Regions from separate parts of the Salinicoccus jeotgali genome, predicted to be linked through region 2. Evidence: predicted binding sites of a transcription regulator. Region 2 holds the regulator's gene; each other region holds the start of a gene.
The links. Region 2 encodes CtsR, which represses protease genes until heat stress. Its sites were predicted from a motif close to ATGGTCAATAAAGGTCAAACA; they were not measured.
Positions count from the first base shown of each region.

Region 1 (5,055 bases), 520 kb from region 2:
GGTGGTCTGCTTGAACATGCCATCAGTGAAGATATCAAAGAGAGGGAGTGCTGCATCAGAAGCTATCTGAGGGGGGCATTCCTTGCCGGTGGCTCGGTGAATAATCCAGAAACCTCAGCTTATCATCTGGAGATATTCTCCTTGTATGAGGAGCACGCCAGAAATTTGACTGAGTTGATGAACGGCTATGAGCTGAATGCGAAATTCATTGAAAGAAAGCGCGGCTACATCACCTATCTTAAGGAAGCCGAGAAGATTGCAGAATTCCTTAGCCTGATTGGTGGATACCAGGCACTTTTGAAATTTGAAGATATACGGATTGTCAGGGATATGCGCAATTCTGTGAATCGACTGGTGAACTGTGAAACAGCAAACTTGAACAAAACAATCAGCGCTGCAATGCGTCAAGTTGAGAACATCAATTTCATCGCCTCAGAGATAGGGCTTGAAGAGCTGCCTGAACGCCTTAGGGAAATCGCAAGATTGAGGGTTGAGCACCAGGAAGTTTCCTTAAAGGAGCTGGGGGAGATGATGTCGACAGGTCCGATATCGAAGTCTGGGGTGAATCATCGCCTAAGGAAACTGGATAAGATAGCGGATCAGGTGAGAAGCGGTGAAGAAATCACCTTTTAATGAAGAAAGCGTGCACTAGAGTGCACGCTTTCTTCATTTTATAGTTCATATAGATCTTCAAGTGCGATTTCCAGTGTAGGAAAGAGGAATTTATAATCATTTTCCATCAGTACTTCCGGGAGCACGTACTGGCCTTTCAATATAAGCATGGACTGTTCACCCAAAAGCTTCTCGATCAGAAAAGAAGGGGTATGGAAAAAGTCAGGTTTTCCGAGTGCAGTGCTCAAATATTTGGAGAAATGCTTTTGTCTGAGTGGCATTGGGGCGGTAAGATTGACCGGACCTGAAATTTCCGAATGCACGCCCACGAACAACAGCGCATTCAACAAATCCTCTATATGGATCCAACTGTACCATTGGTTTCCGCTTCCGATGGGGCCGCCCACGCCCATCTTATATGGCAGGGCCATTTTAGGGAGGGCACCTTCGTCCTTATCGAGGATCAGGCCAAACCGCGTGAAGACGGTACGGGTTCCGAGAGCTTCAAACTTCCTGGCTTCAGCCTCCCACGCCACAACTACTTCGGATAGGAAATCGTGTTCGACAAAGGCATCACCTTCATCATATTGGACATTCTCGCTGACTGGATAATAGCCGATTGCACTGGCATTCACGAGGACCTGAGGTGTGATTTCGGCCTGCTCAGCCCACATCCGCAACATGCGGGTCACTTTCATTCTGGATTCGTAGATGGCTGCTTTGTGGGAATCTGTCCATTTCTCTTGGAGTGAGGCCCCCGCCAGGTTATAGATGATATCGACTTTTAAAGGTAAATCCTGCATCCAACTGTCGTCTGACGGGTCGTCAGGATTGTATTTAATGAAGTGTACGAAAGGATGTTCCGATTTTCTGTCACTCCGCGTCAATATATACACATGATCATTCTCTTCCTGGAGAATTTTTGTCAGTCTTGATCCTACAAAACCAGATCCACCTGTAATTAATACATTCATGTCATCACGCTCCTTAATACCATTATAGCCTGTCTGTAGTGATGATAATCCGGAAATTTAAAATTTTGCCAAGAGTTATGAAATGAAGCAATTAAAAAAAGGGATGGAATCAATATTCCATCCCTTTTCCAATATTTTTAGCCCTGTAATTTTTCAGGCTCCATTACGTCGTCAACTAAGCCATATTCTTTAGCTTCTTCTGCTGTCATAAAGAAGTCGCGGTCAGTATCTGTTTCAATCTTATCGAGAGTTTGACCCGTGCGCTCCGCAAGGATCTTGTTGAGTTTTTCGCGTGTTCTCAATATATGCTTGGCTGCTATTTCAATTTCTGTAGCCTGACCTTGCGCACCACCAAGTGGCTGGTGAATCATCACTTCAGCGTTCGGCAGAGCGAAGCGCTTACCTTTTGCCCCTGCCGCAAGCAGGAATGAACCCATTGAAGCGGCCATGCCAAGACAGATTGTCTGTACATCAGGTTTGATGTGCTGGATTGTATCATAGATCGCCATGCCTGCAGTCACACTGCCGCCAGGAGAGTTGATATAGAGGAAGATATCTTTTTCTGGGTCTTGAGCTTGCAGGAAAAGCAGCTGGCTGACAACGGAGTTTGCCACGTTGTCATCGATGCCCGTACCAATCATGATGATCCTATCTTTAAGCAACCTGGAATAGATGTCATAGGCGCGTTCTCCGCGGTTCGTCTGTTCAATAACTGTAGGGATTAAATTCATTGTGTTACCTCCTGATATTATAGTACTCTTAATTGGCTAATTCATTTATACCACATTAGTCAAATAAGGTCAAAAGAAAACGTTTGTGGTATAAAGATTAAATTAGGCCTTTAATTTATTCAAGTTTATTGCTATACTAAATAAGGCTTTATGAAGAATGATATTAATTTTATCATACCCCCGTGGTGTAATGGATAACACGTAAGATTCCGGTTCTTGAGATGGGAGTTCGATCCTCTCCGGGGGTGTAAATAGAGGTGGCCGTGTGAGTGGCGAACTTGAGATCATAGAAGCTCCAGAAAAAGTCCTTAGCGAAAATTTTGTACGCGATGTTTTTTATATCGTTATCAATTGTGGCAAGATGCTGTTGGAAAGTGGAGCGGAAACTTACCGTATAGAGGATACGATGATGCGAATCGCATCCAGTTACGGTATAGAAAATGCTCAAGTTTTCGCAACTCCCACGGTCATTATTTTTTCCTTGAATGATTATGCATTGACTCAGACGCTGCGTATTGAAGAAAGGGCGAACAACTTGGAGAAGGTTGTGGCAGTGAATGAACTTTCGAGGCGCATTTCCGCCGGTATGCCTCTTGATCAGGCTTTGCGCCGGATGGAGGCGATTCACGACAGCAGGTTTTTTCCATTTTGGCTGACTATATTATCGGGCGGTATCATTGGAATGATGTTCCTGCTGCTGTTCGATGGTGTAGTGGCCGATCTCCCCGCTGCCTTCGTCGGTGGCGCAGGGGGAGTCTTTATAATGGAGGGTATCCTCCGCTACACTAAAGTCAAATTCTTTACAGAATTCTTTGCCTCCCTATATATCGCACTGACAGCCATAATTTTTGTCGATACGGGTTTTGGCACTATGCTCGATACCATCATCATCGCCAGTGTAATGCCGCTCGTGCCCGGTGTCCTCATTACAAATGCAATACGCGAAATGATCCGGGGACATTTGATGGCTGGTATCATGAAGGGGACTGAAGCAGCACTGACAGCCATTGCGATCGGTGCTGGGGTGGGCCTTGTATTTTTGATGATCTAGGAGGATGCTGATGATTTATCTGTATCAATTCATCCTTAGCTTTTTCGCTTCTGCAGGATTCGGCATACTTTTCAATGCGCCAAGGGCCGCCATCATCAGATGTGGGCTGACAGGCGCAGTCGGTTGGATGGTGTTCTATATATTGAGGGAAGGGGGCGTCGACCTTGTTCTTGCATCTTATATCAGCGCCCTCGTTCTATCAGCAGTGGCACTCTTGAATTCGAGAAGTCAAAAAATGCCTGTTATCCTGTATATTACATGCGGAATCATCCCACTTGTTCCAGGAGGTATGGCATACGATTCAATGCGGCAGATTGTGCTGCAGGAATATATGATGGCCCTCGAGTATGGATTTGAAGCAGCACTGATTTCCTTGGCGATCGCAACCGGCATCATCAGTACAGAAATGTCGGATCAGGTTCTGCAGACTATCAGGAAGAAATTGAAGAAGAAAGAGGTATGAGTATGCTCGAATTGGTATATTATACGAGGGACAGATGTCCGCTTTGTGATGAAGGGATGGAGCAGATCAAGCTTGCCTTGTCTGAATTGAGGTATAGCGATGTCAAGATGACGGCGATAGATATCGATGAAGACGATGCCCTGCAGGAAGTCTACATGATGCGCGTCCCGGTCTTGTGCCATAAAAGTCAGGTGATTCAAGAAGGCATCATTGATTTTGTCTATGTCTATGATTACCTCAAGGAGTATTTGGGTACAATAAAATAGCTGAAGCGGAATAATTGCATTCTTGAATATTTATGATATATTTAGAATGTAATTATTTTTGTCCCGAGTGGGACGCAATACGTCTCATGATGGTGAGGTATCGAAACTCATGTGGCAAAAACTTTTAGACATCCAGAAGCGTATCGCACCGGAAGTAGTGTCGGAATTGCAGAAGCGTTCAACTATCCTGAAACAAATCAGGACCTATCAACCGATAGGTCGACGCCCACTTGCAAAGCAACTTAATATGACCGAGAGGGTTTTACGTAAGGAAGTCGATGCATTACATGATTTGGATCTGATCGATATCGATAAAAAAGGAATATCGATTTCCCAAACGGGTATTGAGGTATTGGATGAACTTTCACCGTTCATGACAACACTTGATCGACGTTCCGGGCTGGCCCTTAAGCTTCAGCAGCAATATAACCTGCAAGGTTGCCATATCATCCGTGGGGATGCCGATGAGGATCCCGAGCTCCAGCAGGAGCTTTCCCAACTCATGGCCGAAGAACTCCAAAAGATGGTTTTCGACAATGCCATCATTTCCGTGGCAGGTGGTTCGACGATGGCCAATGTAAGCCAATATCTGAAACCAGCAGCGGAGAAACTTTTATTCGTTTCGGCTCGGGGTGGACTTGGTGAAGAAGTGGGCAACCAGGCGAACTCGATTGCAAGCCGTCTTGCAAAAGCGACGGGCGGTGAGCACCGGGTCCTCTATGCGCCTGATAGTGTAGGAGATTCGGCATATGAATCTTTGAAGGATGAGCCATCCATCAAAGAAATTGCCGAGCTCAACCGCCGTTCCGACTATGTCATGCACGGCATCGGCGAAGCATTCATGATGGCGCGTCGCAGAAATGTGGAAGCCGCCACCCTCTCCCGACTGGAAGCCGATTGTGCAGTTGGTGAAACCTTTGGCTACTATTTCAACGCTGAGGGGGATATCGTCCGTAAG
Region 1 covers NZ_AP043830.1:418,281-423,335, forward strand. Annotated here, with positions in the region: gene whiA (DNA-binding protein WhiA) at 1-633, shown strand, start outside; gene ACZ43I_RS02105 (TIGR01777 family oxidoreductase) at 672-1,586, opposite strand; gene clpP (ATP-dependent Clp endopeptidase proteolytic subunit ClpP) at 1,724-2,317, opposite strand; tRNA gene ACZ43I_RS02115 (tRNA-Arg) at 2,494-2,565, shown strand; gene ACZ43I_RS02120 (threonine/serine exporter family protein) at 2,583-3,368, shown strand; gene ACZ43I_RS02125 (threonine/serine exporter family protein) at 3,379-3,831, shown strand; gene ACZ43I_RS02130 (glutaredoxin family protein) at 3,834-4,097, shown strand; gene ACZ43I_RS02135 (sugar-binding transcriptional regulator) at 4,207-5,055, shown strand, end outside.
Region 1: clpP (ATP-dependent Clp endopeptidase proteolytic subunit ClpP) is a predicted target of CtsR. The motif match lies at 2,373-2,393, and genes of this name have one in related genera.

Region 2 (5,055 bases):
TTGGCCAGCGGTATGCCGGTGATGCCGCTGATGACCAGTTCGATGTCGCTCTTTTCAACGGATTGAGAAGCCTGGCCCTGTTCCTTCTTCCAGTCATCCTCGCGTTTTTTGAGTTCTGCTTCAAGTTTGCTCTGCTTGTCCCGGTAGCTTGCCGCCGCTTCAAATTCCTGGCTCTGCACCGCGGAATCCTTTTCTTTCTTGACGGCTTCAAGCTTACTTTCAAGATCTTTCAGATCTGGAGGGGAGGTATAGCTTCTGAGCCTCACTTTAGAGGATGCCTCGTCAATCAGGTCGATCGCCTTATCCGGCAGGTACCTGTCCTGTACATAACGGTTACTCATGATCGCCGCCGCTTCAAGCGCCTCATCTGTGATTGTGATCCTGTGGTGCGCTTCGTAGCGGTCCCTCAGTCCTCTAAGGATGAGGATCGCATCTTCAACACTCGGTTCATCCACCTGGACAGGCTGGAAGCGACGTTCCAATGCCGCGTCTTTTTCTATATGCTTACGGTATTCTTCGAGCGTCGTGGCACCGATGCACTGCAGCTCACCACGTGCCAGTGCCGGCTTCAGGATATTGGATGCATCGATTGCACCTTCTGCGCCGCCCGCACCGATCAACGTATGGAGCTCATCGATGAAGAGCACGACGTTGCCGGCCTTATGGATTTCGTCCATCATTTTCTTCATGCGCTCTTCGAATTCACCGCGGTATTTCGTACCCGCAACGACCGTACCCATATCCAATGACATGATACGCTTATCCTTCAGCGTCTCAGGCACTTCATTTTTGACGATGGCCTGTGCCATCCCTTCAGCGATGGCTGTCTTACCGACACCTGCTTCACCGATCAGGACAGGGTTGTTCTTAGTCCTTCTGCTCAGCACCTCGATTACACGGGTGATCTCTTTGGAGCGTCCGATTACCGGATCGAGCATCTCATCACGTGCGATCTGCGTCAGGTCCCGGGCAAGGGAGTCGAGCGTCGGTGTATTGTGATCTTTCTTCAGATTGTCCTTTTGCTGGAATGCGTCCGGATTGCCGAGCATTTTGATGACGGCCGCCCGCGCTTTTGTGATGTTCAAGTCAAGATTGGCCAGCACGCGTGCCGCCACACCTTCGCTCTCCCTTATCAGGCCGAGCAGGAGATGTTCTGTCCCGACGAAATTATGGTGGAGCTTACGTGCTTCGTCCATAGACAGTTCGATCACCTTTTTGGCTCTCGGCGTGTAATGGATGGAAGACGATGGTTCCGTCCCTTCGTTGATCAGGTTGAACACTTCTTCTTTGACCTTCTCTTCTGTGATGTTGAAGGAGACGAGCACTTTTGCCGCGATGCCCTCATTTTCCTTCGCAAGCCCGAGCAGAAGATGTTCTGTCCCGATGTTCGAATGCTTGAGGTTGATCGCTTCTTCCTGTGCATACGCCAATACTTTCTGTGCACGTTCTGTCAGTCGTCCAAATAGCATACTTTATTCCCCTCCTATTAAATATCTCATCATTGTTGCACGCTCTTCTTCAACAGCCTGCTCCAGTGATGTGTATGTGCCTTCTTTATCATTCAGACGCATTTTGATGAATGCCGGCTGGATGAGTTGAATCCATTTCTGGAAATGAAAATGTGGGTGTTCGATCAGACCGAGGTCGATTCCGAACTTGATGTCGCTCAAGCACTTCGCCGCCTCGTTCAAAGACAGCTTATAGGCATGTCCCAAAAGGCCGAGCGAGCGGTGGACCGCATCTTTTACGTCCAGGAGATGTTCATCTTCAAGCCATGAGCGCATCTCAAGTTCCTCTTCGATGATCCTCTGCTTCAGTTCATCCAGGGTGGTGATGATCTCTTCCTCCGTCTGCCCGAGCGTCAACTGGTTGGACAGCTGATAGATATGGCCGAGCGGTACGGAACCCTCTCCATATATTCCCCTTAATACGAACCCGAAACGGCTCAAATTTCCAGCCATGCGCTGGATGCGTTTGCTTGAAGTGAGTGCCGGGAGATGCAGCATCACAGACGCCCGGAGACCTGTGCCGACATTCGTCGGACATGCTGTCAGATAACCGTACCGCTCATCAAAGGCGTAGTCCAGTTCGTGTTCGATCCGGTCATCTATATCGTTGGCCTTCCGGTAGATGTCCATCATGGACTGGCATGACCCCATCGCCTGGATGCGCAGATGGTCTTCTTCATTCACCATGACGGAGATCGACTCATCTTCACTGGTGTAGTTCTTCAGTCCTTGCTTGGTGAACAGCGGACTCACCAGATGCTTCTCGACAAGCAGCGCCTTGTCCTCAAATTTAAGGTCCGCCATATCCTTCTGGTCATACCCTTCAAGTACCCCGTCCAGAAGCTCCAGGATCTGCTCGATCCCACTGCTGTTCTGCATCATATGGGGGTAGGGGATATGGTCGATGTTGCGTGCCAGGCGGATGCGGGTCGACATTTCGACCGGCTGCTCTTTTACATCATGCATCCATGGGCTGATGTTTTTATATTCCATCGTCTTCACCCGCCTTTTCCAAAGCGCGTATCTCATCTCTGACGACGGCCGCTTCCTCGAATTCCTGGGTATCGATGAGCGCCTGGAGCTTGGCTTTCAACTGCTCCATCTTACGCTTCGTCTTCAAGTATTCCTTCGACTTCTCCGGTATCTTGCCGACATGCTCAGTCTGGTTGGCCTGCACACGGGCTACGATATCCGGCAGACGTGCCTCGAATGTGCGGTAGCAATCGGGACAACCGAATTTCCCGGACTGGACGATGCTGTTCAATGTCGATCCGCAAGTGCTGCACTGCAGCGTTTTTTTCTGCTGCTGATGCAACGCAGGCTGTTGGGACAGAGATTGGAGCAGTTTCTGGATGTTGAAGGTGTCATCCGGATAGCTGAAATCATTCTCGAATGAGGCATTGGCACATTGTTCGCATAGGAACCGCTCGCTCTTCTCCAGTCCATCGCCTTTCGATATATGGATGCTTGCTTCCCTTTCGTTGCATGACTCACACTTCATTCCATCACTCCTCACTGTATAGGATGACATCCATCACCCTCTTGAGTATCTTCGCCCGCAAGCGATCCCGGTACGGCAGCTCGAGCATCAATGTCTCACGGTCCATTACAGCACTTATGATCTTCGCCTCTTTTTGCGTCACCACTTCGTTTTCATACAACGACTGGATGATATGTTTGGCATTCTGCTGCGACAGTTGCTCCCCGACCAGCCGCTTCAGATGGGCAAGGTATTCCGCTTTGGAATGCGTCTCGACTTTAGTGATCCGTATATACCCGCCGCCGCCTCTTTTACTCTCCACAGTGTAACCGTGCTCGTTGGTAAAGCGCGTCTTTATTACGTAGTTCAGCTGCGAAGGCACACAATCGAACTTTTCTGCGATGTGCGCACGTTTTATTTCGACGACCTCAGTGCCGGACTCCTCTATCAGCTTTTTGAGGTACTGTTCAATTATATCTGACATGTTACGCATTTCATCACCTCTTTTGACCTTCTTTGACTTTGATTATATAGGCTGTGAATCAATATAGCAAATGGAAAGTTTCATGGATTCGCCCTTTATTTCTGTAAACGTTTGCATTATAATTAACCAGGATACATATCCATCGTTCCAGACGCATACAGTCATTCATTCAGACTACGGTAATATAATGGCTTAAAAAATAACTCTACGAGGTGAAAATATTGAATATTCTAATGGGAATAATCGGTATCCTGTTTACATTCTTCCTGGCTTGGCTCGTCAGCAGCAACCGTAAGCTTGCGTTCAAGAAATGGAAGAACATCGTAATACTGCTTGCGCTCCAATTGGTTTTTGCATTTATCCTCCTATCCACCGGCGCAGGCCAGTTCGTCATAGAAGGTCTGGCCAATGGGTTCAACGCCCTGCTCGGATTCGCAGCTGAAGGGGTCGGCTTCGTCATGGGCGACTTGATGGTAGGGGAAGATGGCGGCGTCGCTGACGTGTTCTTCTTCAACGTCCTGCTTCCGATCATCGTCATCTCCGCCCTGATCGGTATACTGCAGTATACGAAGATCCTGCCACTCATCATCCGCGGGCTCGGCATACTGCTTACAAAAGTGACCGGAATGGGTTATCTCGAGTCCTACAACGGAGCTGCATCCATGCTCCTTGGACAATCAGAAGTGTTCATTTCATTGAAGAACCAATTGCCGCACCTGCCGAAACACCGTCTCTATACGCTCTCGGCACAGGCAATGAGTTCAGTATCACTCTCCATCGTCGGCGCCTACATGACCATGCTCGATCCGCAGTATGTCGTAACGGCGATCGTCCTTAACCTGTTCGGTACTTACGTGATTGTGCACATACTCAATCCATACGACGTAACCGACGCTGAAGATGAGGCCGATGTCGATGACAATCCGGATGCCGGCAAATCATTCTTCCAGATTCTCGGCGACTACATCATGGACGGTGCCAAAGTCGCGATGACCGTTGCGGCCATGCTGATCGGTTACATCGCATTGATTGCGATTCTGAACCAGGTCTTCCTGCTCATCCCGGGCATGGAAATCACCTTCCAGGACGTGCTCGGCTACATCTTCATGCCGCTCGCATTCCTTATCGGAATCCCTTGGTCTGAAGCGCAACAGGCAGGTAGCCTGATGGCGACAAAACTCATCACAAATGAGTTCGTGGCCATGCTCGACTATACCGCGATAGCAGATGATTTCAGCAGAAAATCACAGGCGATGATTTCAGTATTCCTTGTGTCATTCGCCAACTTCTCAAGTATCGGCATCATTGCAGGCTCTGTTAAGGGACTGCATGATGGAAGCGGCAATAAAGTCGCCACCTTCGGCTTGAAGCTCGTCTACGGGGCATCCCTCGTCAGTGTGCTGACAGCTGCGGTAGTCGGTATATTCGCTTAATAGACATAATTTATATGCATACAAAAGAGGCAGGCCATATGGCCTGCCTTCTTCATTTCCATGGGTACTTCAGTTGACTTTGGTTGAGGAATTACCTGATACTGCCTATGAGATAAAAATTTGATGGAGCGATTAATATGAGAATAGGCA
Region 2 covers NZ_AP043830.1:2,180,249-2,185,303, forward strand. Annotated here, with positions in the region: gene ACZ43I_RS11220 (ATP-dependent Clp protease ATP-binding subunit) at 1-1,469, opposite strand, end outside; gene ACZ43I_RS11225 (hypothetical protein) at 1,473-2,501, opposite strand; gene ACZ43I_RS11230 (UvrB/UvrC motif-containing protein) at 2,491-3,009, opposite strand; gene ACZ43I_RS11235 (CtsR family transcriptional regulator) at 3,014-3,481, opposite strand; gene ACZ43I_RS11240 (NupC/NupG family nucleoside CNT transporter) at 3,694-4,905, shown strand; gene ACZ43I_RS11245 (metallophosphoesterase) at 5,043-5,055, shown strand, end outside.

Region 3 (5,055 bases), 620 kb from region 2:
TTGCGGTTCGTAGGCTTCCTCTGAGATCCAATCTTTGACCGCTTCGGTGACTTCGATGGTCATATGCTGATCATCAAGACGCCGGTTCAGATCTTCAAGCAATTTCTGCGTGATCAGTTTCATATCTTCTCGGGACAGTGGTGTAAAGATGACTATATCATCCATCCGGTTGATTATTTCAGGTTTGAAGTATTGATGCACTTCACGCATGACAATCTGTTTAGTATCCTCTGAAATCTCACCTTCTTCAACCACTGTATCGAGCAGATGGTTCGAGCCGATATTTGAAGTCATGATGATGATTGTATTCCTGAAATCAACAGAACGGCCCTTGGAATCTGTGAGTCGGCCTTCATCAAGCAGCTGGAGCAGAATATTGAATACATCACTGTGCGCTTTCTCGACTTCATCGAGCAATATTACGGAATACGGTTGACGCCTTATTGCTTCGGTCAATTGTCCACCTTCTTCATGTCCGATATATCCAGGCGGGGCACCAATTAATCTGGAGACGGCGTGTTTTTCCATATATTCACTCATATCGATCCGTATCATGTGCTTCTCTGAATCGAACATCGTTGCCGCAAGGGTTTTTGCAAGCTCGGTCTTACCCACACCTGTCGGTCCGAGGAAGAGGAAGCTGCCGATTGGGCGGTTCGGGTCTTTAATGCCTGCCCGGGCACGGATGACTGCATCGGATACGAGATCGACCGCTTCATCCTGGCCGACAACCCGTTCATGCAGGATATCTGCAAGTTTCAGTAGCTTGTCCTTTTCGGTTTCGACAAGCTTCGATACTGGAATACCCGTCCATTGGCTGACGATATATCCTATCTCATCTTCTGTGACGACTTCGCGGATGATGCGGTTCTCACCGGCACTTTCTTCCTGCAACGCTTCTGCCAGTGCATCCAGCTCCTTCTCGAGTTGCGGCAATCTCCCATGGCGCAGTTCTGCAGCTTTTTCAAGCTCATAGTTATTTTCCGCTTCTTCCAGTTCCTGGCGGACCCTGTCGACTTCTTCACGCTTGTCGTTCACTTTTTGAATCTGGTCCTTTTCACGTTGGACGCGCTGAGCCAATGTCTGCTGCTCCTCGCGCACTTCCGACAGCTCCTTCTGAAGTTCTATCAGACGGTTTTTGGAAACCGCATCATCTTCCGATTTAAGTGCCTGTTCCTCAATTTCAAGCTGCATTACACGACGGTTTATCTGATCGAGTTCCGTCGGATTGGAACCCATTTCAGTTCTGATTGTGGCGCTTGCCTGATCCATCAGGTCGATCGCCTTGTCCGGCAGGAAGCGGTCTGTAATATAGCGATCGGATAGTTCTGCTGCAGCTACCAGGGCGCGGTCCGTGATTCTGACGCCATGATGCACTTCGTAGCGTTCCTTAAGGCCACGCAGTATGGAAATGGTATCCTCCACATCAGGTTCCGGCACCTGTACCTTTTGGAAGCGGCGTTCCAGGGCCGAGTCTTTCTCGATGTACTCACGGTATTCATTCAGTGTGGTCGCACCGATGCAGTGCAGTTCGCCGCGTGCAAGCATGGGTTTTAGCATATTGCCGGCGTCCATCGCCCCTTCGGTCTTACCTGCACCGACGAGCATATGGATCTCGTCTATGAACAGGATGATGCGCCCTTCTGACTCCTTCACTTCTTTCAGGACTGCTTTAAGGCGCTCTTCAAATTCACCGCGGTATTTTGCGCCTGCCACCAATGCTGATAAATCGAGTTCGAAGATTGTCTTGTCGAGCAGGCTGTCCGGCACATCCTTGCGTACGATGCGCTGGGCCAGGCCTTCGACGATGGCTGTTTTACCGACTCCCGGCTCTCCGATGAGCACCGGGTTATTTTTGCGCTTGCGGCTCAGTATGCGTATGGAGTTGCGGATTTCCTCATCCCGGCCGATTACGGGGTCTACATTCCCGTTCCTGACTTCTTCGACGAGGTCACGACCGTATTTTTCAAGCGCTTCGTACTGCACTTCCGGGTTTTGTGTGGTCACATGGTTTCCCCCTCTTGCTTTATTGATGATTTCTTTGATCACTTCCACCTTATTGCCGACTGCTTCCTTCAATATCTGTTCCTTTTCCATGCCTGCGAGCAGGACATGTTCGATGGAGACGTACTCATCCTTCATTTCCGTCATGATTTTTTCGGCGCGGTCCATCACCTGGGAAAAGCCGCTCGACATATATTGTCCGTACTGCACATTGTCGCCTTTGACGACATTGTACTTCTTCAATTTTTCATCATACTGTGCAATGATTTCACCGGTATTGATGGACGCCCTCTCCAATACATCCTTGGCCATGCTTTCATCCACTGTCAGCATAGCCTTCATCAATGCTTCCGATTCAATCGACTGCAGCTTCAGATCAACCGAAATGGATTGCGCCTGTTCTATAACCGATTGCACGGTATAAGTCATTCTGTTGATATCCATATGTTTCACCTCTTTTTAAAATCTGCCGTGGCAGTGTTCTTAAGTAGTGTTTGACCTTTTTTGACCTTAACTATATTATACACCTATGCATTCATTTTTCAAGCAATTGATGGCTTTTAGAGCGAATTTATTCTATATTATAGTATAGGAATTTTAGGAGGGACAGTTTTGGATATCATTGAACTTATACGCTATATCTTTCTTGGCCTGCTTCAGGGTTTCACCGAGCCGATACCCGTTTCATCGAGTGGCCATCTTGTCATTGCACGTGAATTGCTCGGAGTCGAAGCCAAAGGACTTTCCTTTGAAATATTGCTTAATACAGCATCCCTTATCGCAGTCCTCTACATATACAGGGCGGACATCACTGAAATCATCGTCAACTTGTCGCGCTTCATTTTTAAAGGGGCACGTGATGAAGAGGCGGCAGAGGATTTCCGCTATGTCCTCTACCTCATCATCGCCACCATCCCGGTCGGCATTCTGGGTATTCTCCTGAAGGATATCATCGGAGATAACGTCTCCATGCTGACAGTCGGCTTCATGCTGCTTGTCACAGGCCTTGCCCTCTGGTTCATCAAAAATAAGCGTGGTCAGAAGAAGGACGGGGATATCCGCTTCCGGGACGCCATCATCGTCGGGGCGGCGCAGTGTGTGGCACTCATGCCCGGCATCAGCCGCAGCGGCGCAACACTCGTCGGTGCCATGGCGGTCGGCATGAACCAGAAGAATGCTCTGCGTTTTGTCTTCCTGCTCTATATCCCCGTCTCCCTCGGAACAGCACTGATCTCGGTCGACGACCTCGTCAACGATCCGAATCTGTCTGCGTTATGGATCCCTTACCTGCTGGCTTTCATCTCCAGTATGATAGCGACTTATATTGCATTGAAATGGTTGCAGAACATCATGGAAAAAGGCAATCTCGCACTTTTCAGCTACTATTGTTTCGCAATCGGTGCGTTCGCCATCATCTACCATCTCGTTGCATAAAAAAAAGCACTCTGACGAGTGCTTTTTTCATGCCTTTAGCTGACACCGAGCGCGATTTTCGCGTAACGGCTCATTTTATCTTTATCCCATGGTGGGTTCCAGACGATGTTGACTTCAGTCTCTTCCACTTCCGGCAATTCCGAAAGTGCCTGTTTGACTGAATCGACAATCTGCGGCCCCATCGGACAGCCCATTGAAGTCAATGTCATCTCGACACCAGCATTGCCATCTTCATCGAGATGTACGCCGTAGACCAAGCCAAGGTTGACTATATCGATGCCAAGTTCAGGGTCGATCACGTTCTCGAGTGCGCCCATCATGCTTTCTTCCATCATTTTATCCATTTATCTCACTCCTTCCAGAGTATATACTATTAATATATCAAAAAAACCGCACTAGATAAACATAAATGATATGATAGTTTTATGAATATTAACAAGGAGATTTTGCATAATGGAAAAACATCTTATATGTCTCGACCTTGATGGCACATTGCTGACGGACGAAAAAGAGATCAGCCCATTTACCAAAAAGGTCCTGCTCGAACTTAAGAAGAAGGGGCATGAACTGATGATATCGACCGGCCGTCCCTACAGGGCGAGCGAACCCTACTACAGGGAACTGGATATGACCACTCCTATTGTCAACTTCAACGGAGCGTTCGTCCATCATCCAAGCGACCTCTATTTCCGGACGGTCCACGAGGAACTCGATCTCGAAGTCGCCCAGGAGATAGTGCGCCGGGTGCCTGACCTCAACATCCAGAACATCATTGCTGAAGTCAAGGACAACGTCTATCTCCACTATCATGATGAAGTACTCTTTGAAGCCTTCAGCATGGGCAACCCGGAGATAAGGATTGGTGACCTTACTCAGACCATCGAATCGGGGCCGACCACAATACTGATTCAGGCAGAAGAGCCTGAAGTGCCGAACATCAGACAAGCACTTGATGACCTTTTTGCGGATACCATCGAACATCGGCGCTGGGGTGCACCCTACCCTGTAATAGAAATCGTCAAAAAAGGCATCAACAAAGCAGTCGGCGTCAATTATGTTCGTGGCTACATGGGCATCGACCAGAAAAACATCATTGCATTCGGCGATGAGGACAATGATACCGAAATGATCAAATATGCCGAACATGGCGTGGCTATGGGCAACGCCATAAAAGAAATACAGGATGCAGCTGATTATGCGGCAGACACAAACAACAATGACGGCATCGGACAATTTCTGAATGATTTTTTCAAATTACGTCTATAAAAGGAAGGAGCGGTTAATATGAAATTGCTAGTGGACAGCTGTTCAGATATCCCCCTGCAGCAGCTTAAGGAGATGGACATCGAAATGATTCCGTTGCGCATCACCATTGGCGACAACGATTACCATGATCAGTATGAGATTTCGAGCTCGGAAGTGCTGGAAGCCATCACAGAAGGCAAGCGTCCATTGACGAGTCAGGCAAACCCAGAAGATTTCACCAATATATTCCGTAAATATACAAAAAAAGGAGAACCCATCCTATATATCGCATTTTCAAGCGAGCTGTCAGGCACTTATCAGAGTGCCCTGATAGCCCGTGATACAATTATCGATGAGCTTCCGGAAGCGGAC
Region 3 covers NZ_AP043830.1:516,213-521,267, reverse strand. Annotated here, with positions in the region: gene clpB (ATP-dependent chaperone ClpB) at 1-2,448, opposite strand, end outside; gene ACZ43I_RS02635 (undecaprenyl-diphosphate phosphatase) at 2,617-3,438, shown strand; gene ACZ43I_RS02630 (metal-sulfur cluster assembly factor) at 3,474-3,782, opposite strand; gene ACZ43I_RS02625 (Cof-type HAD-IIB family hydrolase) at 3,892-4,704, shown strand; gene ACZ43I_RS02620 (DegV family protein) at 4,723-5,055, shown strand, end outside.
Region 3: clpB (ATP-dependent chaperone ClpB) is a predicted target of CtsR. The motif match lies at 2,496-2,516, and genes of this name have one in related genera.